3 regions of the Streptomyces sp. NPDC059092 genome follow, and region 2 is predicted to be linked to each of the others. Evidence: riboswitches for the same ligand, from Rfam matches in the RefSeq annotation. Region 2 holds a riboswitch; each other region holds the start of a gene.

Region 1 (9,988 bases), on a different contig from region 2:
GGGGGTGGTCGGCCTCGACGCGCATCTGGAGCACGCGCGCCGGCTGCGCGCCGAGCTGCCCCCGCACGTCTACCTGTGGATCAACGCGGCCGAGGGGCACTCCTACACGGACGAGGAGGCCGCGCGGTGGACGGCGCTGGATCCACTGTTCCCGTACAGCCGCCATCCGCACCGCTCGGCCGGGCTGCCGTGCCGGACAGGCGAGTCGGTGATCTCGGTGGACGGTGAGGGTACGGTACGGCGCTGCCACTTCGTCCGCGCCGAACTGGGCAATCTCTACGACGGCTCGTACCGTCGCGCCCTCGCGCCCCGGGCCTGCCCACTGGCGGTGTGCGACTGCCATATCGGCTATGTCCATCTGGAGACGCTGCCGCTGTACGACGTCTTCGCGGGCGGGGTGCTGGAGCGGATCCCGGCGGGGGCGTGAGGTCACGCGGGGCCGCCCCCGCCGCCCGGGACCCGGGGCCGCGTCAGTGTTTCAGCGGGAGCAGGTCGGGCCTCTTCGCCTCGATGTGGTCGCCGGACGAGGCGCCGCGCAGCCTGCGCCCGATCCAGGGCACCAGGTACTCGCGCGCCCAGTGGATGTCGTCGCGCCGTACTTCGAGCGTGCCGCGCGGGGGCAGCGGCGGCCACGGCTGGTCCGGGTCGGCGGGGACGTCGACGCCCAGCACCTGCCCGGCGCGCAGCGCGACCCGGGTGTGTCCCTCGGCCGAGAGATGCAGCCGGTCGCCGTCCCAGGCCCGCCGGTCCTGGACGGTCCTGAAGGACCAGAGGTCGAGCACGGGGCAGTTGTAGCGGTCGGCGATGGCCCGCGTGTGTTCGTTGAACGTGGCGATCTTGCCGCGCAGATGGCGCAGAACGGGCACGCGGCGGGTGTCGAAGCCGGTGGCCAGCACGACCGTGCCGACGGCGTCGGTGAGGTCGGCGACGGCCCGCTCGAAGCGCTCGGCGACATCGTCGGGGTCGGTGCCGGGGCGGATGATGTCGTTGCCGCCCGCGCAGAAGGTCACCAGGTCCGGGGCGAGTTCCTTGGCCCGGGGGATCTGCTCCGCGACGATCTGGTCGAGGAGCCGGCCGCGTACGGCGAGGTTGGCGTAGCGGAAGTCGCCGTGTACGGGGTCGGCCGTCGCACCGGAGACCGGGAACTGGTCGGCGAGCAGGACCGCGAGCCGGTCCGCCCAGCCGACGAACAGACCGTCGGGTCCTGGATCTCCCACGCCCTCCGTGAAGCTGTCACCGATCGCCGCGTACGACCCGAATACCTTGTCTCTTCTTGCTCTCGAATCGTCTGCCACAGCAGAGTATTTTCCACCCGGCGATGTGACCTACGCGACCGTAGGCAAGGGTTGACGCGGGGTGAGAAATGCCATCGGTCAATTTTCATTCAAGTGGGAATAGCGAAAAGCCGTGCGGCCCGGCACATTCGGTGCCGGGCCGCGCGGAGAAAAGCGGGTGTCACGGTGGAACCGGACGGATCAGATGGAGACGCCGTTCTGCCGGAGGAAGGCCAGCGGGTCGACGTCCGAGCCGTAGTCCGGTCCCGTGCGGATCTCGAAGTGCAGGTGCGGTCCCGTCACATTCCCGGTCGCCCCGGAGAGCCCGATCTGCTGGCCCGGGGTGACGCTCTGGCCGGCCGAGACGGAGAGGGACGAGAGGTGGGCGTACTGGGAGTACATCCCGTTGTCGTGCCGGATGACGATCTGGTTGCCGTACGAGCCACCGTCGCCGGCGGTCACGACGGTGCCCGCGCCGACCGCCTTCACGGTGGTGCCGGTGGAGGCCACGAAGTCCACACCGGTGTGGTAGCCGCTGGACCAGCTTCCGCCCGCGGCGCGGTACGCCGTACCGACACCGACGCCGTCGACCGGCAGGGTGAAGCCGGAAGCGCTGCTCCGCGCGGCGGAGTTGGCGGCGGGCGCCGCGCTCTTGGCCGCCGTGGAGGACTTGCCGGACGAGGCGGCCTTCGACGACGGCTTCGACGGCTCGGAGGCCCTCGACGGCTTCGAGGTCTTCGACGACTTCGAGGCGGTGGGCGCCTCCGAGCGGGCGGTCGCGGGCTTGCCGCCGATGGTGAGCTTCAGGCCGGGGTGGATCAGCCCGGGGTCGGCGCCGACGGCCTGGCGGTTGTCCTCGTACAGCCGCTGCCAGCCGCCCCGCACGTTCTGCTCGTCAGCGATCTTGGAGAGGTAGTCACCCGCGACCACCGCGTACGTGTGCACACTCGTGTCCGCCGACCGCGTCACCTGCGTCGCGGCGGCCCCCTGCGGCGCCGCGGCGGGCAGCTTCTGGGCGGTGTGCGCGGTGGCGGGCGCGGCCTGCGGGGCGGCGGCGGGCGCGGCCTGCGGGGCGGCGGCGGGCGCGGCCTGCTGCGCGGCGTGCGCGCCGGTGGCGCCGATGAGCGGCAGCGCGATGGCGGCGCCACCGGTTCCGGCGGCGATGAATCCGCGCGAGAACGGGTTGGTCCTCGGACGGCGGTGCTTACCCTTCGCGGGCATGGCGAATTCCTCTCCGGCGCCTGCGAGGTGAGCTGTCGGGTTCGGGCTGGAGATGCCCGGCCGCGCATGGTGCGCGACTTCACCCCGAGCCGTCCCTGATGCCGGAGCACCGGAACGGCGTACTACCTGGGTCCCCCGCTCCTGCCACGCGTGAATGGGTGGATGGTGTCCCCGAGGCGGCGGCAGGATTCGGCGTTCCGCTCGGATTGAGGGTGAACGTAGGCGAGTGGGACGGCCGGAACAAGCCACCCTTTTCCGTCGGCGGCGCACACTCCTCTCCGGCGGAAGATCGCCGGTCACCCTGCGTGGAGGCCTCCCTCCAAATCCCTTTCGAGGTGGCCTTTCCCTTTCGCCCCGCCGCCACGGAACGTCACGGATATGATCCTGCTCACCCGGCGACACCCATCTCCCCCTCGATCGGGGCAGGTTATATGGAATCAGTCAATCCGGATAGATGCCTGTTTGGGCGTTTCCTCCCCTCGCGTCCTGTCCGTACGCGGACGCTCCCGCACCACCGCGCGGAACCGATCAGCCTCCGAACAGATGTCGTAGGGTCAGCAACCGACTCCGCCGGCGAACAGCGCCGACGGCAGACCTGGAGGAGCAGGCGTGACGCAGCAGTCACCGCAGGTCCCGTCCACCGAGCCCGAGCTGTCCGGAGTACGCAACTTCCGTGATGTCGGCGGCCTGCCGACCGTGGACGGACGGCGGGTACGGTACGGCGCGCTCTACCGCAGCGGACATCTCGCCCACGCCACCGCCGACGACACCGTCTTCCTCGCCGGCCTGGGTCTGCACACGATCTTCGACTTCCGCAACTCCGCCGATCTGAAGCTCGACGGCGCGGACGTGGAGCTGACGGGCGTACGCCACGTGAACATCCCGCTCTCCGACCCGGCCGACGGCGCCGAGTTCTGGCGGATGGTCCGGCACGGCGACCTCGACCAGCTCCGCTCGCTCCTCGGGGACGGCAGAGCGGCGGCCCGGATGACCGGCTCGTACGGCGCGATCGTCACGCAGCGCACCGCGGAGCACAGCCGCCTGCTGCACGCGCTCGCCGCGGACAGCCTCCCGGCCCTGCTGCACTGCGCGGCGGGCAAGGACCGGGCCGGCATCTCGGTCGCCGTGGCGCTGCTCGCGGTCGGCGTCGAGCCGGAGGCGATCGAGGCGGACTACCTCAAGTCGAACGACCCCCACCGCCGCTACGCCTTCCGCCGCGCCGACCGCACGCCCGGCGCGGCCTCGGGCGAGGCGATGGCGCTGCTCAGCCCGCTCTTCGACGCCCGCGCCGGATACCTCGCCGCCGCCTTCGAAGCCATCGGGGAGACCTGGGGCTCCACCGACCGCTATCTGTCCGACGGCCTCGGCCTCACGCCCGAGACCCGCGAACGGCTGCGCGCCCGCCTCCTGGACGAGGGCTGACGCCGCCGCGTTCCGTCGCGTACCGGGCCGTCACTGCCCCTGGGCTCCGAGGTGGAAGAGGAGATAGAGGAAGGCCGCGAAGATATGGCCGGCCACCAGATAGGCGAAGAGCCGGATCACCAGCCCTCGCGGGAACGTCTTCTCCTCGTTCATCACATGTTCCGGCGCTCCCTCACGAGGCACCGGGTGCTCTGTCTCCGACATGGCGAAGGCCTCTCTCAGCAGGTCAGGCGGGATGGACCGGGCCACCGAGGCACAGGTCCGCGGTCGGGCTCTGGAGCAGGGTGTGGACGAACAGCAGCTCGGTCCCCTCGGGGCCGGCCGCCGCGATGCGGTGCGGGGTGAGCGAGTCGAAGTGCGCGCTGTCCCCGGGGCCGAGCAGATGCAGGGCGTCGCCCAGGCTCAGCCGGAGCCGGCCGTCGAGGACGTACAGCCACTCCTCCCCGGGGTGCACCCGGACCAGGTCGCCCTGAGCCCCGTACGGCACTTCCAGCCGCAGTGGCTGCATGGCGCGGCCGGGACCGCCCGCCTGGTGGTACGTCCAGCCGTCGGCCTCGACGGGTTCGGCCCGGCCGGCCCGGACGATCGGCTCGCGCTCCGGCGGTGTCTCGCCGAGCAGTTCGGAGATGGTCGTCCCGTAGATCCGGGCCAGCCCCAGCAGCATGGGCAGGGAGGGCTGTCTGCGGCCGGTCTCCAGCCGGGAGAGATGGGCGGGGGAGAGCCCCGCCCGCCGGGCGGCGGCCTCCAGGGTGAGCCGGCGGCCACGGCGCAGTTCACGCAGGCGCGGCGCGACGTCGGGAAGCTGGTCGGGCAGCGCGTCGGCCGCCTCTCCGGCGGGGGGTGTGCTCATGTGTCCATTGCGCCAGGAACTTTCCTCCGAGGCAAATTTCTTACCTCGGAGGCAAAAGCGTCCGGGACGAACCAGCCAGGCCACCGGGACGTGGGCGAGGCCTGGCCCCGTCTCCCAGCCGTCCCCTACCGGTTGGCGACGGCCTGCTTCACCAGTGTCCTGCCGAAGTCCCACATCAGTCCGCCCCCGCCGTGTGCGTCGTCCATCACAGCCGTGAAGGCGGCCACGAAGCGGTCCACCTCGCGTTCCCCGATGATCAGGGGCGGGATCAGTTTGATCACTTCGAGATGGTCGCCGGAGACCTGGGTGAGGATGCGGTGCTTCTGGAGCAGCGGTACGACGACCATCTGGGCGAAGAGACCCTTGCGGGCGGCCTGGAGCATCGTCCAACGCCCACGCAGTCTGATCGAGTTCGGCCGGCCGAACTCGATGCCGATCATCAGTCCTCGGCCGCGTACCTCGTGCAGCAGCTCGTACCGGTCGACGAGGGCGGCCAGCCGGGATCTGAGCAGCTCGCCGGTGGCCCGTACACCCGCGACGATCTCCTCGTCCTCCAGCACCGACAGAACGGCCAGCCCCGCCGCCATGGCCTGGGCGTTGGAACCGAAGCTCGCGGAGTGGACCAGGACCCGGTCCATCGAGGAGTAGACCTTTTTGAAGATCCAGTCCTTGCCGAGGGTCGCGCCGACGGGCACGTAGCCGCCGGAGAGCGCCTTCGCGACACAGACGAGATCCGGCTCGACCCCCTCCTCGTGCTGGTACGCGTAGAAGTCGCCGGTCCTGCCGAGGCCGGTCTGCACCTCGTCGGCGATGAGCAGCGCCTTGTGGCGGTGCAGCAGTTCCTGGGCGGCGCGCAGGAAGCCGGGCGGCGCGGCGTGGACGCCCTTGCCCTGGATCGGCTCCACGACGAACCCGGCCACGTCGCCGCGGGCCAGCTCCCGCTCCAGCGCGTCGAGGTCGCCGAGCTCGATCGCGGTGTCGGGCAGCAGCGGCGCGAAGCCGTCGCGGAAGCCGTCCTCGCCGTTGACGGAGAGCGATCCTGTGGTCAGCCCGTGGAAGGCGTGGCCGCAGTAGAGGATCCTGGGGCGGCCGGTGGCGTACCGGGCGAACTTCAGGGCCGTCTCGACGGCTTCCGTACCGCTGTTGCCGAAGAACACCCGGTCCAGGTGCGGGCTGTGGGCGAGCAGTTTCTCGGCGAGGAGGCCGGGCAGCGGCTGGCAGTCGAAGCGGGTGAGGTCGGCGAGGGAGGCGTCGAGGACGTCGTGGAGGGCCTTGCGTACGACGGGGTGGTGCCGGCCGAGGCCCATCACGCCGAAGCCCGCGAGCATGTCCAGGTAGTCGTTGCCGTCCGCGTCCCAGAAGTAGGCTCCCTCGGCCCGCTCGTAGACCCGGTCGAAGCCGATGGTGTGCAGCATGCGCGGGAGCTGGTGGTTGAGGTGTCTGGTGTGCAGCTCGTAACGCTCGGCGCCGCGCTCCGCGAGGAGGCTCGGCAGGTCGAACCCCTTGGACGGCGCCGGCCGGCCCGGCGGACCCGGCTGGGGGGATCCGTTCATCGCGCCCTCTCCTTGCCCGTCAGGGCGGTGGTGATCCGCCCCGCGATCTCGACCGGGGTGAGGCCGATGTCGGCCAGCACCTCGCCGCGTTTGGCGTGTGCCAGGAACTGTTCGGGGATGCCGAAGGTACGCAGCGGTACGTCGACCCCCGCGTCGCGCAGCGACTGGCCGACGGCCGAACCCACGCCGCCGCTACGGCAGTTGTCCTCCGCGACCGCGACCAGCCGGTGCCGCTCGGCCAGCGGCGCGAGCTGTTCGTCGACGGGTTTGACCCAGCGCGGGTCGACCACGGTGCAGCCGATGCCGCGCTCCGCGAGGAGCTCGGCGGCGCCGAGGCAGACCGGTGCGAGCGCGCCGACCGCGACGAGGAGCACGTCAGCGGTGCCGTCCGGCGCCCGGCGCAGGACGTCCATACCGCCGACGCGCCCGACCGCGGGGATCACCGGTCCCACCGCTTCCTTGGGGAAGCGCAGCACGGTCGGCGCGTCGTCGACGGCGACGGCCTCGCGGAGCTGGGCGCGCAGCTGGCCGGCGTCGCGCGGCGCGGCGATCCGCAGTCCTGGCACGCACTGGAGCATCGACATGTCCCACATGCCGTTGTGCGAGGCGCCGTCCACCCCGGTGACCCCGGCCCGGTCCAGGACGAACGTCACTCCGCGGCGGTGCAGGGCGACATCCATCAGCAGCTGGTCGAAGGCGCGGTTCAGGAAGGTCGCGTAGACGGCGACGACGGGATGGAGTCCGCCGGTGGCGAGTCCCGCGGCGGAGACCACCGCGTGCTGCTCCGCGATCCCCACGTCCCAGATCCGGTCGGGGAACCGTTCGGCGAACTTCGTCAGCCCCACGGGGTGCAGCATGGCCGCCGTGATCGCCACGACGTCGGGGCGCTCCGCCCCGATCTCGGCGATCTCGTCGCGGAACACCGACGTCCAGGAGGGGCCCGCGGCCGGTGTCAGCGGCTCGCAGGTAAGCGGGTCCATCACCCCGACGGTGTGGAAGCGGTCCGCCTCGTCCTCCAGCGCCGGGGCGTAGCCGCGGCCCTTCTCGGTGAGGCAGTGGACCAGTACGGGGCCGTGGAAGCGTTTGGCCCGGTGGAACGCCGACTCCAGGGCGGCGATGTCGTGGCCGTCGATCGGTCCGACGTACTTGAGGCCGAGGTCCTCGAACATCCCCTGGGGGGCGAAGGCGTCCTTGAACCCCTTCTTCGCCCCGTGCAGCGACCCGTACAGGGGCCGGCCCACGACGGGGGTGTTGTGCAGCACCTCCTTGCCCCAGGCGAGGAACCTCTCGTAGCCGTCGGTGGTGCGGAGCGTGGCGAGATGGTCGGCGAGGCCGCCGATCGTCGGCCCGTACGACCGTTCGTTGTCGTTGACGACGATGATCAGCGGGCGGTCCTTGGCGGCGGCGATGTTGTTCAGCGCCTCCCAGGCCATGCCGCCGGTGAGGGCGCCGTCCCCGATGACCGCGACGACATGGTCCTCCCCGCCGAGTACCTCCCTGGCCTTGGCGAGGCCGTCGGCCCAGCCGAGCACGGTGGAGGCGTGCGAGTTCTCGATGACGTCGTGCTCCGACTCCTCGCGGGAGGGGTAGCCGGAGAGGCCGCCCTTGCTCCGCAGTTTGGAGAAGTCCTTTCTGCCGGTGAGGAGTTTGTGGACGTACGCCTGGTGGCCGGTGTCCCACAGGATGCGGTCGGCGGGCGAGTCGAAGGCCCGGTGCAGGGCGACGGTCAGCTCCACCACCCCGAGGTTGGGCCCGAGATGGCCCCCGGTCCTCGCCACCGCCTGGATCAGGAACGCTCTGATGTCCCCGGTCAGTTCGTCGAGTTCGCTCGCCGTCAGTGCCTTGAGATCGTGCGGCCCCCGGATGTGCTCCAAGACTGACACGCTCGGACCCCTCTCGGATTCGTTGAGCTCACGGTGGCGGCGGGAGCCTCCGAGGGCGCCCGCCGTCCTCCCTGGACGCGGCGCGCGACCGGCGGGGCCGGCGGCGCGAGGGGTCCCCGCGCCGCCGGCTCTCCCGTGGTCATGCCGTCACCGGGTTCCGACGACCGTTTCGCGGGCCGCGCGCAGGGACTCCTTGAGGGAGCCCATGGTGGCGAGGACGGCGGTCGGTTCGTAGCCGCAGTGCGCCATGCAGTTGGCGCAGCGCGGGTCCTTGCCACGGCCGTACTTGGTCCAGTCGGTCTCCTCGATGAGCTGACGGTACGTCGGGACGTAACCGTCGCTCATCAGGTAGCAGGGGCGCTGCCAGCCGAAGAGCGAGTAGTTGGGGATGGCCCACGCGGTGCAGGGGAAGTCGGCCTTGCCTTCGAGGAAGTCCAGGAAGAGCGGCGAGTGATTGAGGCGCCAGCGCGCCCGGTTGCCGCCGGCGAACGACTTCTTGAACAGCTCCCGGGTCTGCTCGACACCCAGGAAGTGCTCCTGGTCGGGGGCCTTCTCGTAGGCGTAGGCGGGCGAGATCATCATCTCGTCCACCTTCAGGTCGTCATTGAGGTAGTTGAGCACCTCGATGATGGTCTGCGGGGTATCGGTGTTGAAGAAGGTGGAGTTGGTGGTCACCCGGAATCCGCGCCGCTTGGCTTCCTTGATCGCGGCGACGGCCTCGTCGAACACCCCTTCCTTCGCGACTGACTCGTCGTGCCGCTCGCGCAGTCCGTCGATGTGCACGGCGAAGGCGAAGTAGGGCGAGGGGGTGAACTTCTCGATCTTCTTCCGCAGCAGCATGGCGTTGGTGCAGAGGAAGACGTACTTCCGCCGGGCCACGAGCTGCCTGACGATCTCGTCCATCTGGGGGTGCATCAGCGGTTCGCCGCCGGCGATGGAGACCATGGGCGCCCCGGACTCCAGCACCGCCCCGACGGCCTGGGCCACGGGCATGCGCTGTTTCAGCACCCCGGCGGGATGCTGGATCTTGCCGCAGCCCTCGCAGGCCAGATTGCAGGCGAAGAGGGGTTCCAGCTCGACGATCAGCGGGAACTTCTCACGCCTGCGGAGCTTCTGTTCGAAGAGGTACGTCCCGACCCTGATGGTCTGACGGAGTGGCATGGCCATCTAGCTCACCTCCTGGGGAGCAGCAAAGAACGGTGCCATTCATAGAAAGCTGGAAGGACGGCACGAAGAACATGGAAAGCCGATATTCCACCGCGCACTGTGCCGATACGGACGAGCTCATGCTCCGGAGCGTCCACGACCACCCGGACGGCCGCAACCGGGCGTGGCCCGGCGGCCAGGGCGCACCGCAGCGTGGCGGCGGATTCCATGTCGACCGCGAGCGCCCCCGTGGCGCGCAGCGCGGACCGTTCCTGACCGCGTACGACGTGGTCGGAGCCGGTCAGCGGGCCGGTGTGGACCGTGCGCCCCGGTACGGCCCGGGTCAGCGCGTCCACGAGGAGGCCGGTGCCCGTGCAGGGGGCGGTGCCGTACCGGTCGCGGGTCTCATCGGCGACGATCAGGTCGCCCGGGTTCATCCCCGGGGTGAGCCCGGCGCAGAATCCGGCGGCGATGACGGCCGCGTCGGCGTGCCGGGGCCCGGCGAGCGCGCGCACCACGGCGCGCTCGGCGTTCCTGGGGCCCATGCCCGTACGGAGCACGGTGACGGGGCCCGCCGCGGCGCCCCGCCCCGAACCCCGCAGGGCGAAGCGCTCGATGGAGAGCGCGCAGGCGATCAGC
Region 2 (9,988 bases):
CAGCGCGTTGTCGACGAGGTTGCCCACGATCGTGACCAGCCCCTGCGGGTCCACCAGCCGGTCGGGCAGCAGCGTGGCGGGCGCCAGCCGCAGGGACACGCCGCGCTCGGCGGCGACCGTCGCCTTGCCGACCAGCAGGGCCGCAGGGAGCGGATCGTGGATCCGCTCGGTGATCTGCTCGGCGGTGGCCCGGTGCACCCCGACCACCTCGGTGACGAACTCCACCGCCTCCTCGTGCAGCTCCAGCTCCAGCAGCCCCAGCAGGGTGTGCATCCGGTTCGCGTGCTCGTGGTCCTGGGCGCGCAGGGCGTCGATCAGCCCACGGGTGGCGTCCAGCTCCCGGCCGAGCTGTTCCAGCTCGGTGCGGTCGCGCAGGGTGACGACCGCGCCGCCGTCGTCGGTGGGCATCCGGTTGGCGACCAGGACGCGGCTGCCCCGTACGGTGAGCAGGTCCTCGCCCAGTACCCGCCCGGTCAGCACCTCGGTGGTCCGGCCTTCGCCCAGCACCTCGCCGAGCGGGCGGCCCGTCGCGTCGGGACCGAGCCCCAGCAGCCGCTGCGCCTCGTCGTTCATCAGCCGGATCCGGCCGGAACCGTCCAGTGCTACGACGCCCTCGCGCAGGCTGTGCAGCATGGCCTCGCGCTCGGTGAGCAGGGCCGAGATGTCGGAGAACGCCAGGTCGTGGGTCCGGCGCTGGAGGCGCCGGGAGATCAGATACGCGGCGAGCGCCCCGGCCGCCAGGGCGCCGCCCGCGTAGGCGAGGAGCCCCGGGATGGCGGCGAGGAGCCGGTCGCGGACGCTGTCGTACGCGATCCCGACCGAGACGGCGCCGACGATCGTGCCATGGCGGTCGCGCAGCGCCACCTTGCCCCGGGCGGAGCGGCCGAGCGTGCCGCTGTCCAGCTCCATGACGTCCTTGCCCGCGAGGGCGTCGCTGGGGTCGGTGGAGACGACCCTGCCGATCTCGTCGAGGTCGGTGTGCGACCAGCGCACCCCGCGCTTGTCCATGATCACCACGTACTCGGCGCCGGTGGCCCGCCTGATCCGTTCGGCCTCGGCCTGCACGGGTCCGTCGGCCGAAGGACCGGTGGCCAGCAGGTCCTCGGCGACGGGTACGGAGGCGGTGGTCTCGGCGATCGCGAGCGCGCGGCGCATCGCCTGGTCGTCCAGCTCGGCGCTGAAGGGGGCCAGGAAGAGGCCGGTGGCCAGCACGGTGACGCCCGCGGCGATGGCGAGCTGCATCAGCAGCACCTGGGAGAAGACCCGGCGTGGCCAGCCGAATCTCCGTCGTCCGCCCGCGGTGCTCGGTCCGGCGCTCATGTACACGAACGGTAAGGGGCGCGACGCGCTTTCCGAAATTTCGGCGGAATCGGTACCCGGTGGGTGGGTGTCCGGCCACATCCCCGGCGGCAGGCCGGCCCGGCGCCCCGCGGGGTGGCGCACCCATATCCTGGTGCGGGCGGCGGACTCCATGATCATCCGCTCGGTGGGTCCGCCGCGGGCGCGGGGGACGGGACCGGACGACGACGCGGCACGGAGGCGCCAGGCGTGAGCAGGAAGCAGATCCCGGTGGTCGTTCTCACGGGCTTTCTGGGATCAGGGAAGACGACCCTGCTCAACCATCTGCTGCGGCGCCGCGCCGGCAACAGGATCGCGGTGGTCGTCAACGACTTCGGGGCCATCGAGATCGACGCCATGACGGTCGAGGGCCAGGTCGGCTCGACGGTCTCGCTCGGCAACGGCTGTCTGTGCTGCGCTGTCGACGCGAGCGAGCTCGACGGCTATCTGGAGCGGCTGACCCGCCCGTCCGCGCGGATCGACCTGATCGTCATCGAGGCCAGCGGACTGGCCGAGCCGCAGGAACTCGTCCGGATGATCCTCGCCGGGGACAACCCGCACACGGTCTACGGGGGGCTGGTCGAGGTGGTGGACGCCGCCGAGTTCGACGCGACCCGCCGGCGCCATCCGGAGATCGACCGCCATCTCGCGCTCGCGGATCTGGTGGTCCTGAACAAGACCGACCGGGTGGGGGAGGCGGAACACGCGCGGATCCTCGACGTCCTGGAGACGCTCGGCCCGGGGACGCCGGTGGTCTCCGCGTCGTACGGACGGGTCGACCCGGAGCTGCTCTTCGACCCCGCAGTCCGGCCGGCCGAGGAGGAGAAGGTACGCCAGCTCTCCTTCGAGGACCTGCACGAGGACGAGGACCACACCGGCCACGACGCGGGCCACGGGGCGGGCAACGGAGCCGGGCACGAGGGGCATCTCCACACGGCTTACGAGAGCGTGTCGTTCACCGCGTCCGCGCCGATGCGTCCGCGCCGGCTGATGGCGTTCCTGGACTCCCGGCCCGCGGGGCTCTACCGGATCAAGGGCTTCGTGGACTTCGGCGCGGGCGACCCGGACCACCGGTACGGGGTGCACGCGGTAGGCCGCTTCCTGCGCTTCCGTCCGGAGCCCTGGGCCCGGGGTACGGAGCGGCTCACCCAGCTCGTCCTGATCGGCTCGGGCATCGACCCGGACGCGCTGCTGAAGGAGCTGGCGGCGTGCCAGGAGACCGAGGCGGAGGCGGAGGCGCGTGACCGGGCGGGCGCGGGGGAGGACGCCGGGACCACGGCCGATCAGCGCGACATGTGGGGCGTCCTGCGCTACGTACCGGACCCGTCGGAGCCCGGGGACCCGTCCGAGCCTGGAGACTCGTCCGAGCCCGGGGGCCCCTCGGAGCCCTGAGAACCACCCGACCCCGGAGACCTTGAGGGGGCCGGGTCCAAGGACCCGGCCCCCTCAAGGCCGTCACCGGCCCGGTTCGTTCGCCGTCAGTGCGCGGGCCCGGCCAGTACGTGGACCTCCGCCGCGAACGGCGTACCCGAACCGTCCCTGCGCGGGTCGGGCTCCGGCAGCTCGACCGGTGTGCCGTTCCGCTGCGCCGCGAGCGCCGGGCTCGCGCCCGCCCAGCCCAGGGCCAGCATGTCCTCGCCCTTCAGGAACCGGTGACAGCGCACCCCGCCCGTCGCCCTGCCCTTGCGCGGGTACTGGTCGAACGGGGTGAGCTTCGCCGTACGGACGGAGTCGTCCAGAGTGCCGTGCGACCCGGTGACCGTGAAGACCACCGCCTCCGCCGCCGGATCGACGGCGGTGAACGAGATCACCGTGGCGTCGTCGGCCAGCTTGACGCCCGCCATGCCGCCAGCGGCCCGCCCCTGGGCCCGTACCTGCCCCGCCTGATAGCGCAGGAGCTGGGCGTCGGAGGTGATGAAGACCAGGTCCTCCTCGCCCGTCCGCAGCTCGGCGCCGCCGACCACACGGTCGCCCTCCTTGAGGGAGATGACCTCCAGCTCCTCCTTGTTGGAGGGGTAGTCCGGGACGACCCGTTTGACGACGCCCTGGAGCGTGCCGAGCGCGAGCCCGGGGGACGACTCGTCCAGCGTCGTCAGGCAGACCACTTCCTCGCCGTCGTCCAGCTCCAGGAACTCCGAGACCGTCGCCCCGCCCGACAGGTTCGGGGTCGCGGCGGTGTCCGGGAGCCGCGGCAGGTCGATCACGGAGATCCGCAGCAGCCGTCCGGTGGACGTCACGACGCCGATGTCGCCGCGCGCGGTCGCCGGGACGGCCGAGACGATCACGTCGTGCTTGACGCGCCGGCCCTCGCCCGCGTCCAGCGGCGCGCCGTTGGCCGTACGGGCCAGCAGCCCGGTGGAGGAGAGCAGCACCCGGCACGGGTCGTCAGCGACCTCCAGCGGCACCGAGGCCACCATGGCGGCGCCCGACTCCAGCAGTACCGTGCGGCGCGGGGTGCCGAACTTCTTCGCCACCGCTGCCAGTTCCGTCGAGACGAGCTTGCGCAGCTCGCCGTCCGACTCCAGGATGCCGGTCAGCTCGTCGATCTCGCCGTTGAGGCGGTCGCGCTCGCTCTCCAGCTCGATCCGGTCGAACCGGGTGAGCCGGCGCAGCGGCGTGTCCAGGATGTACTGCGTCTGGATGTCGCTGAGCGAGAAGTGCTCGATCAGCCGCTCCTTGGCCTGCGACGAGTTGTCGCTCGACCTGATCAGCCGGATGACCTCGTCGATGTCGATGAGCGCGACGAGCAGCCCCTCGACCAGATGCAGCCGGTCGCGCCGCTTCGTCCTGCGGAACTCGCTGCGGCGGCGCACCACCGTGAACCGGTGGTCCAGATAGACCTCCAGCAGCTCCTTCAAGCCGAGCGTCAGCGGCTGGCCGTCCACCAGCGCCACGTTGTTGATGCCGAAGGACTCCTCCAGCGGCGTCAGCTTGTAGAGCTGCTCCAGCACCGCCTCCGGCACGAAGCCGTTCTTGATCTCGATGACCAGGCGCAGGCCGTGCGAACGGTCCGTGAGGTCCTTGACGTCCGCGATGCCCTGGAGCTTCTTCGCGGAGACCAGGTCCTTGATCTTCGCGATGACCTTCTCGGGGCCGACCGTGAAGGGCAGTTCCGTGACGACGATGCCCTTGCGGCGCGGGGTGACGTCCTCCACCGTCGCCGTCGAGCGGATCTTGAAGGTGCCCCGGCCCTTCTCGTACGCGTCCTTGATGCCGGTCAGCCCGACGATCCGGCCGCCGGTCGGCAGGTCGGGACCCGGCACGAAACGCATCAGCGTCTCCAGGTCGGCGGCCGGGTGCTTGATGAGGTGGCGGGCGGCCGCCACGACCTCGCCCAGGTTGTGCGGCGGCATGTTCGTCGCCATACCGACCGCGATACCGGTGGCCCCGTTGACCAGCAGGTTGGGGTACGCGGCCGGAAGTGTGACCGGTTCGCGCTCCTGACCGTCGTAGTTCGGCTGGAAATCGACGGTGTCCTCGTCGATGGACTCCGTCATGAGCGACGTCGCGTCGGCCATCCGCGCCTCGGTGTACCGCATGGCGGCCGGCGGGTCGTCGTTCCCGAGGGAGCCGAAGTTGCCGTGGCCGTCCACCAGCGGCAGCCGCATCGAGAACGGCTGTGCCATGCGGACCATGGCGTCGTAGATCGACGCGTCCCCGTGCGGGTGGAGCTTGCCCATCACCTCGCCGACGACGCGCGCGCACTTCACGTAGCCGCGGTCGGGGCGCAGGCCCATCTCGTTCATCTGGTACACGATGCGGCGGTGCACCGGCTTCATGCCGTCCCGGGCGTCGGGCAGGGCCCGGGAGTAGATCACCGAGTACGCGTACTCAAGGAAGGAGCCCTGCATTTCATCGACCACGTCGATGTCGAGGATCTTCTCCTCGAAGTCCTCCGGCGGCGGGGTCTTGGTGCTGCGGCGGGCCATCGCGGCTGCGGCTCCTTCACAAGTTCTGTACGGCAACTTCTGGAACTGACGCGGACCATTGTGGACCGCGCCACTGACAACGCCGACCCCGACCCGTCGTTGGGACGGGATGGGGCGCGTGTCGGAAGGGTGCCAGATCCCGGACCTGTTACGGGAACTTCGCCAGGTGTCGGCACGCTTGCATACAGTGGCAGGACTTCTCCATATCGCGATCGAAGGGACGTACATGCCCATGGGTCACACGGCCACAGCGCAGGCCGGTTCCGGCGGCCTGACAGCGACTGAGCACCGCCTGGCCAACGGCCTCCGCGTGGTGCTCTCCGAGGACCACCTGACCCCGGTCGCCGCGGTCTGCCTCTGGTACGACGTCGGCTCGCGCCACGAAGTCAAGGGCCGTACCGGCCTTGCCCACCTTTTCGAGCACCTGATGTTCCAGGGCTCGGCGCAGGTGTCGGGGAACGGCCACTTCGAGCTGGTGCAGGGGGCCGGCGGCTCCCTCAACGGCACCACCAGCTTCGAACGCACCAACTATTTCGAGACCATGCCCACCCACCAGCTCGAACTGGCGCTCTGGCTGGAAGCCGACCGGATGGGCTCCTTGCTCGCCGCGCTCGACGAAGAGTCCATGGAGAACCAGCGGGACGTCGTCAAGAACGAGCGCCGCCAGCGGTACGACAATGTGCCATACGGTACGGCCTTCGAACGACTGACCGCGCTCTCCTACCCCGAGGGCCACCCCTACCACCACACACCGATCGGCTCCATGGCCGACCTGGACGCCGCCACCCTGGAAGACGCCCGCGCGTTCTTCCGTACGAACTACGCGCCGAACAACGCGGTGCTCTCCGTCGTCGGCGACATCGACCCCGAGCGCACCCTCGCCTGGATCGAGAAGTACTTCGGCTCCATCCCCTCGCACGACGGCAAGCAGCCGCCGCGCGACGGCACCCTCTCCGACACCATCGGCGAGCAGCTCCGCGAGGAGGTGTACGAGGAGGTCCCGGCCCGCGCGCTGATGGCCGCCTACCGGCTGCCGCACGACGGCACCCGGGAGTGCGACGCCGCCGACCTGGCGCTCACCGTCCTCGGCGGCGGCGAGTCCTCCCGCCTCCACAACCGGCTGGTACGGCGCGACCGCACCGCGGTCGCCGCCGGCTTCGGGCTGCTGCGGCTGGCGGGCGCCCCGTCGCTCGGCTGGCTGGACGTGAAGACGTCCGGCGGGGTCGAGGTCCCCGAGATCGAGAGCGCCGTCGACGAGGAGCTGGCCAGGTTCGCCGCCGAGGGCCCCACCGCCGAGGAGATGGAGCGGGCCCAGGCCCAGCTCGAACGCGAATGGCTGGACCGGCTCGGCACGGTCGCCGGCCGCGCCGACGAACTCTGCCGGTTCGCCGTCCTGTTCGGCGACCCGCAGCTCGCGCTGAGCGCCGTCGACCGCGTCCTGGACATCACCGCGGACGAGGTCAGGGAAGTCGCCGCGGCGCGGCTGCGCCCCGACAACAGGGCGGTGCTGGTGTACGAACCGGTCGGCGCCGACGACACCGCGGACGCCGACGACACCGCCGAGAACGACGAGCACGAGGGGGCGGACCAGTGACCGACGCTGCCGTGACCATGGAGTTCCACCCGCGGCCGACCGCCGGCGAGGCCAGGCCCTGGGCCTTCCCCGCCCCCGAGCGCTCCACGCTCGGCAACGGCCTGACGGTGCTGCGCTGCGACCGCCCGGGCCAGCAGGTGGTGGCCGTCGAGATCAATCTCGACGCCCCGCTGGACGCCGAACCCGAAGGGCTCGACGGCATCGCCACGATCATGGCGCGGGCGCTCTCGGAGGGCACCGACAAGCACAGCGCCGAGGAGTTCGCCGCCGAGCTGGAGCGCTGCGGCGCCACCCTCGACGCGCACGCGGACCACCCGGGCCTGCGGGTCTCCCTGGAGGTCCCCGTCTCCCGGCTGCTCAAGGCGCTCGGCCTGCTCGCCGAGGCGCTGCGCGCCCCCGCCTTCGCGGACAGCGAGGTCGAACGGCTCGTACGGAACCGGCTCGACGAGATCCCGCACGAGACCGCCAACCCGGGCCGCCGTGCCGCCAAGCAGCTCTCCAGGGAGCTGTTCCCGGCCTCCCTGCGCATGTCACGACCGCGCCAGGGCACCGAGGAGACCGTGGAGCGCATCGACGCCGCGGGCGTCCGCGCCTTCTACGAGGCGCACGTACGCCCCGCGACGGCCACCGCGGTCATCGTCGGCGACCTCACCGGCGTCGACCTGGACGCGATCCTCGCGGACACCCTCGGCGCCTGGACGGGCGACACGGCCGCGCCCCGGCCCGTACCGCCGATCACGGCCGACGACACCGGCCGGGTGGTCATCGTGGACCGCCCCGGCGCCGTCCAGACGCAGCTTCTGATCGGCCGTATCGGCGCCGACCGGCACGACCGGGTCTGGCCCGCGCAGGTACTGGGCGCGTACTGCCTGGGCGGCACGCTCACCTCCCGGCTCGACCGCGTCCTGCGCGAGGAGAAGGGCTACACCTACGGCGTGCGCGCCTTCGGTCAGGTGCTGCGCTCCACCGCGCCGTCCTCCCCGGACGGGGCGACGGGCGCCGCGATGCTCGCCATCAGCGGCTCCGTGGACACCGCGTCCACGGGACCGGCGCTCGACGACCTCTGGACGGTGCTGCGCACCCTCGCGGCCGAAGGGCTCACGGACGCCGAGCGCGATGTGGCCGTGCAGAACCTGGTCGGGGTCGCGCCGTTGAAGTACGAGACGGCCGCCTCCGTCGCGGCCACGCTGGCCGACCAGGTCGAGCAGCACCTCCCGGACGACTTCCAGGCGCGGCTCTACGCGCGGCTGGCCGAGACGGGCACCGTCGAGGCGACGGCCGCGGCCGTCAACGCCTTCCCGGAGGACCGGCTCGTCACCGTCCTGGTCGGGGACGCGGCGCAGATCAAGGAGCCCGTCGAAGCTCTCGGAATCGGTGAAGTGACGGTTGTCACAGGCTGATTCGTCCGACGAGGGAACCCCGGCGACCGCGGTCGCCGGGGTTCTGCTTTATGTCCCCTTTGGTGGAAAGGATGCCTGTCTGCCCTGTGGTGTGCGCTACAAAAAACCTTGTCTGTTTGGTTATTGAAAGACGAGCCGCTTAGCGTCGGTCCGGCTGTTCGCCGTTGCGCCGCATCAGTGGCACCGGACAGCCATCGCCGAGTCCCCGTCAGGCGCGAGCCTGGGGAGCCGGGGACCCACGTCCCTGGGGTGAATCGGACGGCCTTCGCGAGCACACCGCGCGGAGGGGTCCGTAGGAGACCTTCCTGCTCCGAACCCGTCAGCTAACCCGGTAGGCGAGAGGGAAGGAAAGGACCAGCCACTTCATGGCGTTCACCCGTGCCACCGGGAAGCACCGCGCCCCGAACCGCATCACCTGCAAGGGCGCGAGCGCCGCCGGGTTCGCGACGCTGACCGCGACCGGCGTCATCGGCTCCCTCGCCTCCCCGGCGCTCGCCGCCGACAGCGGTACCGAGGCCGCCACGCACGCCGGGCTCACCCAGGTCATCGCCATCGGCGACGCCGTCGCCGGCGCGGTCGACGACCAGGCCGAGGCCCAGCGCCACGCGGCCGAGAAGGCCGAACGGCTGAAGGCCGAGGCCGCGGCGCGCGCCGCCGCGAAGGCCGAGGCTGAGCGCAAGGCGGAGGCCCGCGCGAAGGAGCTGCGTGAGGAGCGGGAGCGTGCCGCGCGCGCCGAGGAGCGCAAGCGGCTGGGCACCTTCCAGCTCCCCGTCGCCGGCTCGTACGTCACCACCGGCTACCACTCCGGCGGCTCCCTCTGGTCCTCCGGCAGCCACTCGGGCGTCGACTTCCGCGCCGCGTCCGGCACCTCGGTCGTGGCCGCCGGCGCGGGCACCGTCGTCGAGGCCGGCTGGGGCGGCTCGTACGGCAACAACATCGTCCTGAGGATGACGGACGGCACGTACACCCAGTACGGCCACCTCTCCTCGATCGGCGTCTCGGTCGGCCAGAGCGTCACCCCGGGCCAGCAGATCGGCCTCTCGGGCGCCACCGGCAACGTCACGGGGCCGCACCTCCACTTCGAGGCCAGGACGAGCGCCGACTACGGCTCCGACATGGACCCGGTCGCGTACCTCCGCACGCACGGCGTGGCGGTCTGACCGCTCCCCGCCCTCCCGCGCACCGTTTTCCGCCGAAGGCCCCGGCTCCCCGCCGGGGCCTTCGCCTTCTCCGCGCGTCGGCGCCCCGGGCTGGCCAAAAGATATCCATGGATTCCGGGCACCCATCGGAAATTCGCGTTGATTGCAATAGAGTCACGGAACAGGCGTCGATCGGCTGCGTTTCGCGCGGATTAAGGCGGAGGTTCGGACATGCGCATTCCCGCGCAATCGGTATGCACGGCTATTCGCGACGACATCGTCTCCGGGCTGTTCGAGCGGGGCGGCCGGCTCACCGAGGAGCAGCTCGCGCGGCGCTACGGCGTCTCCCGCGTCCCGGTGCGCGAAGCCCTGCGCACGCTGGAGTCGGAGGGCTTCGTGACCACGCGCCGTCATGCCGGCGCCTGTGTCGCGGAACCCACCGAGCAGGAGGCCGCCGACCTGCTGGAAGTGCGGCTGCTGCTGGAGCCCCTGGGCGCGGCGCGCGCCGCGCAGCGCCGTACGGAGGCCCACCTCAAGGTCCTGCGCGGCCTGGTCAGGCTGGGTCAGGAGCGGGCCCGCAGGGGCCAG
Region 3 (9,988 bases), on a different contig from region 2:
CGGCGCCCGGCCCCCCAAGCGGGCCTCAGGCGGGCCCCGAGCGGGCTCCGGCGCCGGCGAACGTTCGGTCCGGGAGGCGGGATTCGCCTCCCGGACCGGTCCACCGCCCGCGGGGATTGGGGCGGCGGTATCCCCCAGCCCACTCGTTCCAGTACGCAGTGGGCCGACCCACGCAGGTCTCATGGAAGCGCTCGCGCTCCCGCGGGGCCAAGAGCGCACGGCCGGGCGCACGCTACACACCCGGAGCACGGGGCGTCTCTCCGGGGCCCGTTCTGCGGCCTCGGGACGGACAACAATCCCGCCATCCGGAAGTCCGCCCCTTAACGGTCGGGATGTGGCGAACTACGCTGGGTTTACGAATGCCGCGCGCCTATGCCGCAAAGCGGCGGCCGTCTGTGTGTCGAGGGGTGACGCATGTCCAGGGACCTACGCGGGCCGAACGAGAAGCTCGGCACCGTTCTCGCCCTCGCGGGAATCAGCAACGCCGGCCTCGCCCGGCGGGTCAACGACCTCGGGGCGCAGCGCGGTCTGACACTTCGCTACGACAAGACCTCCGTGGCGCGATGGGTGTCCAAGGGGATGGTTCCGCAGGGTGCGGCGCCCCATCTCATCGCCGCAGCCATCGGAGCGAAACTGGGACGTCCTGTCCCACTCCACGAGATAGGGCTCGCGGACGCGGACCCGGCCCCCGAGGTCGGGCTCGCCTTCCCGCGTGACGTCGGGGAGGCGGTGCGCACGGCGACGGAGCTGTACCGGCTGGACCTGGCGGGCCGGCGCGCGGGCAGCGGGGGCATCTGGCAGTCGCTGGCCGGATCTTTCGCAGTGAGCGCTTACGCGACGCCCGCCTCCCGGTGGCTGATAACACCCGCCGACTCCTCGGTCGCCCGTGATCCGGCGGTCGCGGAGGCGGCGCAGGGAGCGCACGGCGGGGGCGGATCCGGCGCGCAGGGAGCCGACGGGAGCGGTCCCGCCGGGGGTTCCGGCGAGCTGTCCCCGCTGCGCGTGGGCCACAGCGATGTCGCCAAGCTGCGCGAGGCCGCGTCCGACGCGCGCCGCTGGGACTCCAAGTACGGGGGCGGCGACTGGCGTTCGTCGATGGTCCCGGAGTGCCTGCGGGTCGACGCGGCGCCGCTGCTCCTCGGGGCGTACAGCGACGAGGTCGGCCGGGGGCTCTTCGGTGCCACGGCCGAACTGACCAGGCTGGCCGGGTGGATGGCCTTCGACACCGGTCAGCAGGAGGCTGCGCAGCGCTACTACATCCAGGCGCTGCGGCTGGCGCGCGCGGCGGCCGACGTACCGCTGGGCGGTTACGTGCTGGCGTCCATGTCGCTCCAGGCGACCTACCGCGGCTTCGCCGACGAGGGCGTCGACCTCGCCCAGGCGGCGCTGGAGCGCAACCGGGGGCTGGCCACGGCCCGCACGATGAGCTTCTTCCGGCTGGTGGAGGCGCGCGCGCACGCGAAGGCGGGCGACGCGGTCGCGGCCGGGGCGTCGCTGAAGGCCGCCGAGGGGTGGCTGGAGCGCTCCCGGGACGGTGACGCGGATCCGGGGTGGCTGGGTTTCTACTCGTACGACCGGTTCGCGGCGGACGCCGCCGAGTGCTACCGGGATCTGAAGGCGCCGCGTCAGGTACGGCAGTTCACGGAGCAGGCGCTGTCCCGGCCGACGGAGGAGTTCGTACGCTCACACGGTCTGCGGCTGGTGGTGAGCGCGGTCGCCGAGCTGGAGTCGGGCAATCTGGACGCGGCGTGCGCGGCCGGTACGCGGGCGGTGGAGGTCGCCGGACGGATCTCGTCGGCCCGTACGACCGAGTACGTACGGGATCTGCTGCACCGGCTGGAGCCGTACGGGGACGAGCCCCGGGTGGTCGAGCTGCGGGAGCGGGCCCGGCCGCTGCTGGTGGCGCCCGCGTAGGCCCCACCGGCGGTACGGGGAGGTCCGCCGGCGGGGCAGGGAAGGCCCCGGCCGTGTTGGTGTCCGCGCGCGGGTTTGAGCACGCCGTCCCCGGGCCAGTGCACTATCGGGGTGGGAGGTGACGCGCGCGATGGGCACACGTGTGGGGTTCGACTGCGAGGTACTGGTGATCGGCGGCGGGATCGTCGGCCTGTCGACGGCGTACGCGATCACGCGCGGGGCCCCCGGCACCCGTGTCGTCGTGCTGGAGAAGGAGCCGGGACCCGCGCGCCACCAGACGGGCCACAACAGCGGGGTGATCCACAGCGGGGTCTACTACCGCCCGGGATCGCTCAAGGCGCGGTACGCGGTGCGCGGCGCCGCCGAGATGGTCAAGTTCTGTTCGGAGTACGGCATCGCGCACCGGGTCACGGGCAAGCTGATCGTCGCCACCCGCCGCGACGAGCTGCCCCGGCTGCACGCCCTGGTCCAGCGCGGCCGGGAGAACGGCCTGCCGGTGCGGGAGCTGGGCCCGGCGCAGATCATGGAGTACGAGCCGCAGGTGCGCGGCGTCGCGGCGATCCAGGTCGGCACGACGGGCGTCTGCGACTTCGCGGCGGTCGCCCGGCAGCTCGCCGCGTCGGCGGAGGCCGCGGGCGCGTCCGTACGGTACGGAGCGGAGGTCACCGCCGTCGACCGGCGCCCCTGGGGCGTCGCGGTCCGTACCGCGTCCGGGGCGGTGGTCAGGGCGCGCGCCCTGGTCAACTGCGCGGGGCTGCACTGCGACCGGGTGGCCCGGCTCGCGGGCGACGAACCGGGGATGCGGATCGTGCCGTTCCGGGGCGAGTACTACGAGCTGGCCAGGCCGGAGCTGGTCCGGGGGCTGGTCTATCCGGTGCCGGACCCGGCGTTCCCGTTCCTCGGGGTGCATCTGACCCGCTCGGTCGACGGCAGCGTCCACGTCGGCCCGAACGCGGTCCCCGCGCTGGCCCGCGAGGGGTACACCTGGACCGCCGTACGCCCCGCCGAGCTGGCCGCGACGCTGGCCTGGCCCGGGGCGTGGCGCACGGCGCGCGACCACTGGCGGTACGGCGCGGGTGAGCTGCGCCGCTCGCTCTCGAAGCGGGCCTTCGCGGCGGCCGTACGGCGGCTGCTGCCGGCGGTCAGGGACGCCGACCTGCGCCCGGCGGCGGCGGGTGTACGGGCCCAGGCGGTCCTGCGGGACGGCACCCTGGCGGACGACTTCCTGATCCGGCGGGCGGGACGCACGGTCCACGTCCTCAACGCGCCGTCCCCGGCCGCGACCGCCTCGCTGCCCATCGGCCGGGAGGTGGCCCGCCGGGCGCTCTCGGCGCTGGCGGACGAGTAGGGCCCGGGAGCGGTCCGCCGAGGTCCGTAGAATTGGGGCATCGCGGCCGGGTCCCGGCCGCCCCCGCACACCACCAGCCGCCCCCACCAACCACTCCCACCAGCCCGGATTGCCGAGATGACCGAGAACCCCACAGTGAGCCGCAGCGTGAGCCGTCCCGCGAGCCGGATGTTCCCCGACGGCTCGGGCCCCGCGGCCGACCCCGCCGGGTCGCACTTCGAGCGGCGCATCCGCAGCTTCCAGCCGCGCCGCAGCCGGGTGACCACCGGGCAGGCCGACGCGCTGCGGCGGCTGTGGCCGGTCTGGGGCCTGGACATCGACGGTCAGCGGGTGCTCGACCCGGGCGCGCTCCTCGACGGGCTGCCGGTCGTCCTGGAGATCGGCTTCGGGATGGGCGAGGCGACGGCACGGATGGCCGCCGACGACCCCGGCACCGGCATCCTCGCCGTCGACGTGCACACCCCGGGCCAGGGCAATCTGCTCCGGCTCGCCGAGGAGAACGGGCTGTCCAACATACGGGTGGCCAACGGCGACGCGATCATCCTGCTCCGGGAGATGCTGCCGGCCGCGTCGCTCGACGGGGTACGCGTCTACTTCCCCGACCCCTGGCCCAAGAAGCGGCACCACAAGCGCCGGCTGATCCAGCCGGAGTTCCTGGACCTGGCCGCGGCCCGGCTGAAGCCCGGTGCCGTACTGCACTGCGCGACCGACTGGGAGCCGTACGCCGAGCAGATGCTCGCCGAGCTGACGGCCCATCCGGACTTCGCGAACACGGCGCGGGACGGCGGCTACGCGCCGCGGCCCGCGTTCCGGCCGCTGACCCGGTTCGAGGGCCAGGGGCTCGACAAGGGGCATGTGGTGCACGACCTGCTGTTCCGCCGCACCTGAAGCTGCCGTACCTGGGGGCCGTCGTACGGAAGGCCGTCGTACGGAAGTCTCCCGGACCGGAAGTCAGGGCCTGGGATCACCCGGGGTGATCGCCAGGTGTCAGTGCCCCTCGTTAGGGTCATCAGGTGTCAGAACCGTCCCCGCAGCGCCTCGACCCGCATCCGGCCATCCCCGTCTACGAGCAGCAGGAGCAACTGGGCGACCTGTGGAGCGCCGTGCCCGAGCCCGCCCGCAGGCGCTACCGGCCGACGCGCGCGTTCTGGCGCAACAGGGCGGTCAGGGCCGGGGCGTTGATCACGGTGCTCGCGCTCTGCGCGCTGGTGATCCTCGCGCTCGTCCGGGAGCAGACCGGGCCCCAGGGTTTCCTGGTGGGCCTCGGGCTGGCGGTTCTGCCCGTACCGCTGCTGGCCGCCGCCTTCCGCTGGCTGGACCGGGTCGAGCCGGGCCCGTGGACGAATCTGCTGTTCGCCTTCGCCTGGGGCGCCTTCGCGGCGGCGCTCGTCGCGATCATCGCGAACTCCTTCGCGACGGAGTGGATAGCCACCGCCACCGCGGACCCGGCCGGCGCGGAGTCCCTGGGCGCCACGGTGATAGCGCCGGTCGTCGAGGAGAGCGCGAAGGCGACGGCGATCCTGCTGATCTTCCTCTTCCGCCGGAGGAGCTTCACGGGGCTGGTCGACGGGGTCGTGATCGCGGGCTTCAGCGCGACCGGCTTCGCCTTCACGGAGAACATCCTCTATCTGGGCAACGCCTTCGGCGAGGACCAGACCCAGGGGCACTCCGGGCTGAACTCGGTCACGGCGGCGACCTTCTTCGTACGCGTCGTGATGTCGCCGTTCGCCCACCCGCTCTTCACGGCGGCGACGGGCATCGGCTTCGGCCTGGCGGCGGTGGCGGCCCGGCGCCAGAGGATCCGCCGCGTGGTCCTCCCGCTGCTCGGGCTGGCCCTCGCGATGGGCATGCACGCGCTGTGGAACGGCTCGGCGTCGCTGTTCGGGCCCTTCGGCTTCTACGCCGTGTACGGGGCGTTCATGATGCCGGTCTTCGGGCTGCTGACCTGGCTGGCGATCTGGAGCCGCCAGCGCGAGCTGCGGACGCTCGCGGCCGAGCTGCCCGCCTACGCCGCCGCGGGCTGGCTGGCCCCGGCCGCGCCCCTCGCGCTCTCCTCGATGCGGGCCCGCACCATGGCGCGGGGGTTCGCGAGCCGCAGCCACGGACCCGCCGCGGCGCGGGCGGTCGGGGAGTACGAGGCCTTCGCGACGTCCCTGGCGTTCCTGCGCCACCGGGCCGGACGCGACCCGGTCGGCCCGGACTTCGTGGAGCGCGAGCAGGAGCTGCTGCACCACCTGTGGGAGCGCAAGGAGATAGCCGGGCCCGCGCTGACGTACGCGGCGCGGGCCACCGGCCGGGTGCGGGTGCCGCCGCCGTACATCGACTACGACGGCTACAACCCGTACCGCCAGTACTGACCTCCCGGGGTGACGGGGGCCTGGACAGGGGGCACGGGTCGGGCGGAATCGCGAAGCCTGGCGGGGGCGGTGACGTGCGTCAGGGGTTGATGCCCTTGCCGTTCAGCCAGGCCATCGGGTCGATGCCCGTGCCGCCCGACGTGTGGACCTCCAGGTGGAGGTGCGGCCCGGTCACGTTGCCGGTCGCGCCGACGCGGCCGATGACCTCGCCGGTGGAGACCTTCTGACCGGCGCTGACGGAGAGGGAGGACTGGTGCGCGTACCAGATCTCCGTACCGTCATCCAGCTCCAGGACCGTGCGGTAGCCGTACGAGCCCGACCAGCCGGCCGACTTGACGGTGCCGCTGTGCACGGCCTTGATCGGGGTGCCCGTCGGCGCCGCGAAGTCCAGGCCGGTGTGGTAGCCGGAGGACCAGAGGGAGCCGGACTGGCCGAAGGAGGAGGTGAGGGTGTACGAGGAGGTGGGGAGCGAGTAGCTGGCCGCCAGCTTGGCGAGACGCTCCTTCTCGGCCTTGGCCTCGGCCTCCGCCTTGGCCTTCTTCTCGGCCGCCTCGATCTTCTCCTGCGCGTCCGTCTGACGCGCCTTGGCCTGGGCCGCGGCCTTCTCGGCCGCCGCGTCCTGCACCGCGGCCCGCTGCGTCGCGTCGGCCTCGGTCTGCTGCCGCTCGGCCTGCTGGAGGATGCGGGCGCGCAGCGCCTCGCCGGCGTCGGTGGCGCCCTGTTCCGCGTCCGAGGCCGTCAGCCCGGCGGTGGTCAGCGGCTCACCGGCCAGCACGTCGGAGTCGGAGTCGTCCGAGCTGAGATAGCTCATCCCCGGCAGGGACTTGGCGTCGGGAAGATTGTCCGCGATGGCATCGGGCAGGGATATGGAGACCGCGGGCTTGTCCTGGGCGGTGGCGATGCCGCCCGCGCCGACGGCGGCGATGACGCCGACGCCGAGGACGGTGGAGCTGCGCGCGAGCCCGTTGCGCTGCTTGGCGACGCGGTGCTTGCCGCGTACGGGGCGGACGGACTCCTCGGTGGGGTTCCACTCCCCCCAGGTCCCGGGCGCCTCGTTCTCACCGCCGCTGCCGAAGGAGTGGGGTGCGTAGGTCGCCGTTGCCGTGGGGGCAGGCTGGTTGGACGCCACTGAGGCGTGCTCCTTTCCTTCCTTCTCGCCTACCGGGTTAGCTGACGGGTTCGGAGCAGGAAGGTCTCCTACGGGTGCCCCCCGCCGCACAAGGCGGCAAGTAGCTCCCGATTCACCCCAATTGGTGGTTCCCCGGTTCCCTCGCGGAATTCGGCGCACACGCACGGTGCCATCTCTGACGACGGCTGGGACGACCGCGCTGCGTTATCGAACGTTAATAGAGACCAGGGCGTTATTCCAAGCTGTTCCCAGTGATCGTTAACGACTTCGCATCGGATGTACCGGGACACAAGGACGCACATCGGGGCGAGTTGACCGATGCCCCCGGCATATCGATCCACTACACATACCTGACGGTATGTCATATGTTATGCGGAGGGAGACGCACCGATTACCGTTCGTGACCGGCGATCGTGAAGCCGCGGAGCCGCGGAGCCGGAGCCTCGAAGTCGTGAAGCCGCGAACCGGTGAGGCCGTGGAGCCCGTCAGGTGACGATCGGCATCGTCCTGCGCCGCTCCGGCTCCCCCTCCCCGGGCCGGCTGACCGCCAGCAGCGCCATGTCGTCCTGACTGCCGCCGCCCGTGTGCCGCCGTACGTCGTCGATCAGCGCCTGGAGCATCTCGTCGGGCCCCTGGAAGATCCGCCCGTCGAGCCGCTCGCGCGGAACGTAGAAGACCCCCTGGGTGTCGCGCGCCTCGGTGAGCCCGTCCGTGTAGAAGAGCAGCGTCGCGCCGTCCGGGTACACGGACTGCTCCGCCCGGTCCGGCCACGCGCCCAGCTCACTCATGCCGAGGGGCAGCGCGGGGTCCTGCGCCGCCAGCATCGTCACGGCTCCGTCGTGGCACATCAGCAGCGGCTCGGGATGGCCCCGGTTGACGAGCCGTACGACGTCCTCGCCGTGCGGGATCTCCGCCAGTACGGCCGTGGTGAACCCCTCGAAGACATCGAGCCCGTCCCGCCGCGTCCCCTCGCGCAGGAGCGAGCGCTCCAGCCGCTGCGCGACGCCCTCCAGCGAGCTCTCCTGCTCCGCCGCCTCCCGGAACGACCCGATGATCACGGCGACCGCCTCGACCGCCTCCAGCCCCTTCCCCCGTACGTCGCCGACCACCAGCCTTACCCCGTACGGCGTGTCCTGCACCGCGAACAGGTCGCCGCCGATGAACGCGCCCTCCTGCGCCGCCTCGTACCGCGCCGCGATCCGCAGCCCGCCGATCCGCTCCGCCGGTCTGGGCAGCACGGCGCGCTGGGCGGTCTCGGCGATGATGCGTGCGGAGGCCAGCCGTTCGCCGCTGCGTCTGACGACCCCGTTGATGTAGAGCGCGAGGACGGAGACGAGCAGCACGGTCAGCAGTTCGCTGTACGACACCACCGAGAAGAGCGTGTCCGTGTGGATGCGCAGCGCCGCCTCGGCGACGAGTGAGGCCAGACCCGTCAGCAGGGTGCCCAGCAACGGGTAGAAGGGCGCCGCGATCAGCGGTGCGGCCGCGAAGAGCGGCGCCCCGGTCACCCGCGCCGGGGTCGCCAGATCCAGGACCACCCCGCCGATGATCACCAACGCGGGCAGGAACCGGACGAGCCTGCGCCCGGCGAGGCGCCGCCCGTGCGGGCCGTGCGGTCCGTACGGCGCCGCGTCGCCCACCTGGGCCAGGTTCTGGGCGGGGTCCCGGCGGTGGTCGCGCCCGCTCGTCGTCCAGAAGCCCGCGCCGTCCGCACCCAGGACGCCGGCGCCGTCGGCGTCCTGCCTGCTCCTGCCGCCGAGGCGCTCTCCGATCTTCCTGAGCTTCCCCACCAGTCGTCTCCTGCCCGGTCCGCCGACGGCTGCGGACGGTACCGCGCTCCACCCAGGCTGGCCGCTGCCGCGCCGGGCAGCGACCCGCCCTCGGCCGACTGGGCTACGGAGGCCGGTAGGGGACCGGTACTTGGACCACGGAGCCCCGATGGGAAGACGCTCAGTCGGTCAGGTGGCGCTCGGCGTACACCTTCATGGCGTCCCGCACGAGCACAGCCGTACCTTCACCGTACTGGTCATACGTCGCGGTGAAACGTCGATCATCGACGTACATGGCCGTCACGCCGATGACATAGGACCTGGTGGGCTCCATGGTCACCGAAAGCCAGCCGCAGTGACGCCGGGCGACCGCCTGCGCCTCGTCGCTCGAAGCGCCGTGCCCGGCCGCCGCCGTACGCCCCCAGTCGCGGGCGATCGACTCGTGCCGCTCCCCGAACGCCCGGCGCTCCTCCTCGCTCAGCGAGCGCCACCAGCGGTCGCTCTTCTCGTAGGCGGGACGGCCCCACCTCTCGGTGACCTCCTGCTCGTACCGCGTGTGCGCGAAACCGTCGAACACTTCTTCTGCCATGAGATCCTCTCCGTTCCCGGTCTTGTGGAGAGTGGTCCGCACGGACGAGATCAGCCGTCCGATGCGCTCGCGCTCCTGCTCCAGCAGCGCCAGATGGCCGCGCAGGGCGGCGGCCGTGTCCTGCTGGCCGTCGAGTATCCGGGCGATGTCCGGCAGCCCGAGCCCCAGCTCCCGCAGCAGCAGGATCCGCTGGAGCCGGACCAGGGCCTCCTGGCCGTAGTACCGGTATCCGTTGGCGCCGGTCCTGCTGGGCTCCAGCAGTCCCAGCTCGCCGTAGTGCCGGAGCGTACGGCTCGTCGTGCCGGCCTTCTTCGCGATGTCCTGGATCGACCACTCCATGACGTTCACGGTAGAAGTTGACGTTACGTAAAGGTCAAGCCCTCGATCCGAGCCGCGGACCCGAGCGCGGGAACGGCTCCCGCGCGGGAAGGGCTCCCCGCGCGAGAACGGTTCCGGGCACGACGAAGGCCCGGATTCACCAGGAATCCGGGCCTTCGTTTTCTTCCAGTAGCGGGGACAGGATTTGAACCTGCGACCTCTGGGTTATGAGCCCAGCGAGCTACCGAGCTGCTCCACCCCGCGCCGTTGAATGCAACTCTACGCCATCCGGAGCACGGTCCTGACCACTTTCCCGTGGAGCCGCCCGTTTCCCGTGAAACCGGCGGTGGAACCGCCCGGAAAGGCGCCGGAAGGGGCGCCGCGTCACGCGGCTTCGACCACGTCCGCCCGTACGGCGGCGGCCCACTCCACCAGCAGCCGCTGGTAGCGCTCCTGCTCGGCCGACGACAGCGCACCGCCCGCACGCCCCCACAGCGCGCGGATGTCCGCGTTCACCACAGCGGCGGATCTGACCGGGTACGGGGACGCGGACTTCGAGGAGGA

Evidence for each region. A riboswitch is a leader RNA that binds a small molecule or an ion and turns the genes downstream of it on or off. The one in region 2 is predicted to bind cyclic di-AMP.
Region 1: linked by a shared signal. The riboswitch ahead of ACFXPL_RS13030 (peptidoglycan DD-metalloendopeptidase family protein) and the one ahead of ACFXPL_RS35405 (M23 family metallopeptidase) in region 2 are both predicted to bind cyclic di-AMP.
Region 3: linked by a shared signal. The riboswitch ahead of ACFXPL_RS31110 (M23 family metallopeptidase) and the one ahead of ACFXPL_RS35405 (M23 family metallopeptidase) in region 2 are both predicted to bind cyclic di-AMP.

The regions. Positions count from the first base shown of each region.
Region 1 covers NZ_JBHZEJ010000017.1:18,565-28,552, forward strand. The annotation lists gene ACFXPL_RS13020 (STM4011 family radical SAM protein) at 1-427, shown strand, start outside; gene ACFXPL_RS13025 (SGNH/GDSL hydrolase family protein) at 471-1,295, opposite strand; gene ACFXPL_RS13030 (peptidoglycan DD-metalloendopeptidase family protein) at 1,476-2,495, opposite strand; cyclic di-AMP (ydaO/yuaA leader) riboswitch at 2,500-2,666, opposite strand; gene ACFXPL_RS13035 (tyrosine-protein phosphatase) at 3,105-3,917, shown strand; gene ACFXPL_RS13040 (DUF6126 family protein) at 3,948-4,121, opposite strand; gene ACFXPL_RS13045 (helix-turn-helix domain-containing protein) at 4,144-4,767, opposite strand; gene ACFXPL_RS13050 (aspartate aminotransferase family protein) at 4,893-6,320, opposite strand; gene dxs (1-deoxy-D-xylulose-5-phosphate synthase) at 6,317-8,203, opposite strand; gene hpnH (adenosyl-hopene transferase HpnH) at 8,351-9,370, opposite strand; gene ACFXPL_RS13065 (1-hydroxy-2-methyl-2-butenyl 4-diphosphate reductase) at 9,376-9,988, opposite strand, start outside.
Region 2 covers NZ_JBHZEJ010000106.1:8,834-18,821, forward strand. The annotation lists gene ACFXPL_RS35380 (ATP-binding protein) at 1-1,320, opposite strand, end outside; gene ACFXPL_RS35385 (CobW family GTP-binding protein) at 1,549-2,730, shown strand; gene ACFXPL_RS35390 (DNA topoisomerase (ATP-hydrolyzing) subunit A) at 2,817-5,267, opposite strand; gene ACFXPL_RS35395 (M16 family metallopeptidase) at 5,494-6,861, shown strand; gene ACFXPL_RS35400 (M16 family metallopeptidase) at 6,858-8,261, shown strand; cyclic di-AMP (ydaO/yuaA leader) riboswitch at 8,447-8,614, shown strand; gene ACFXPL_RS35405 (M23 family metallopeptidase) at 8,627-9,421, shown strand; gene ACFXPL_RS35410 (GntR family transcriptional regulator) at 9,632-9,988, shown strand, end outside.
Region 3 covers NZ_JBHZEJ010000074.1:16,311-26,298, reverse strand. The annotation lists gene ACFXPL_RS31130 (sporulation protein) at 415-1,914, shown strand; gene lhgO (L-2-hydroxyglutarate oxidase) at 2,045-3,262, shown strand; gene trmB (tRNA (guanosine(46)-N7)-methyltransferase TrmB) at 3,380-4,150, shown strand; gene ACFXPL_RS31115 (PrsW family intramembrane metalloprotease) at 4,276-5,619, shown strand; gene ACFXPL_RS31110 (M23 family metallopeptidase) at 5,699-6,748, opposite strand; cyclic di-AMP (ydaO/yuaA leader) riboswitch at 6,760-6,914, opposite strand; gene ACFXPL_RS31105 (PP2C family protein-serine/threonine phosphatase) at 7,234-8,397, opposite strand; gene ACFXPL_RS31100 (MerR family transcriptional regulator) at 8,699-9,445, opposite strand; tRNA gene ACFXPL_RS31095 (tRNA-Met) at 9,615-9,688, opposite strand; gene ACFXPL_RS31090 (hypothetical protein) at 9,809-9,988, opposite strand, start outside.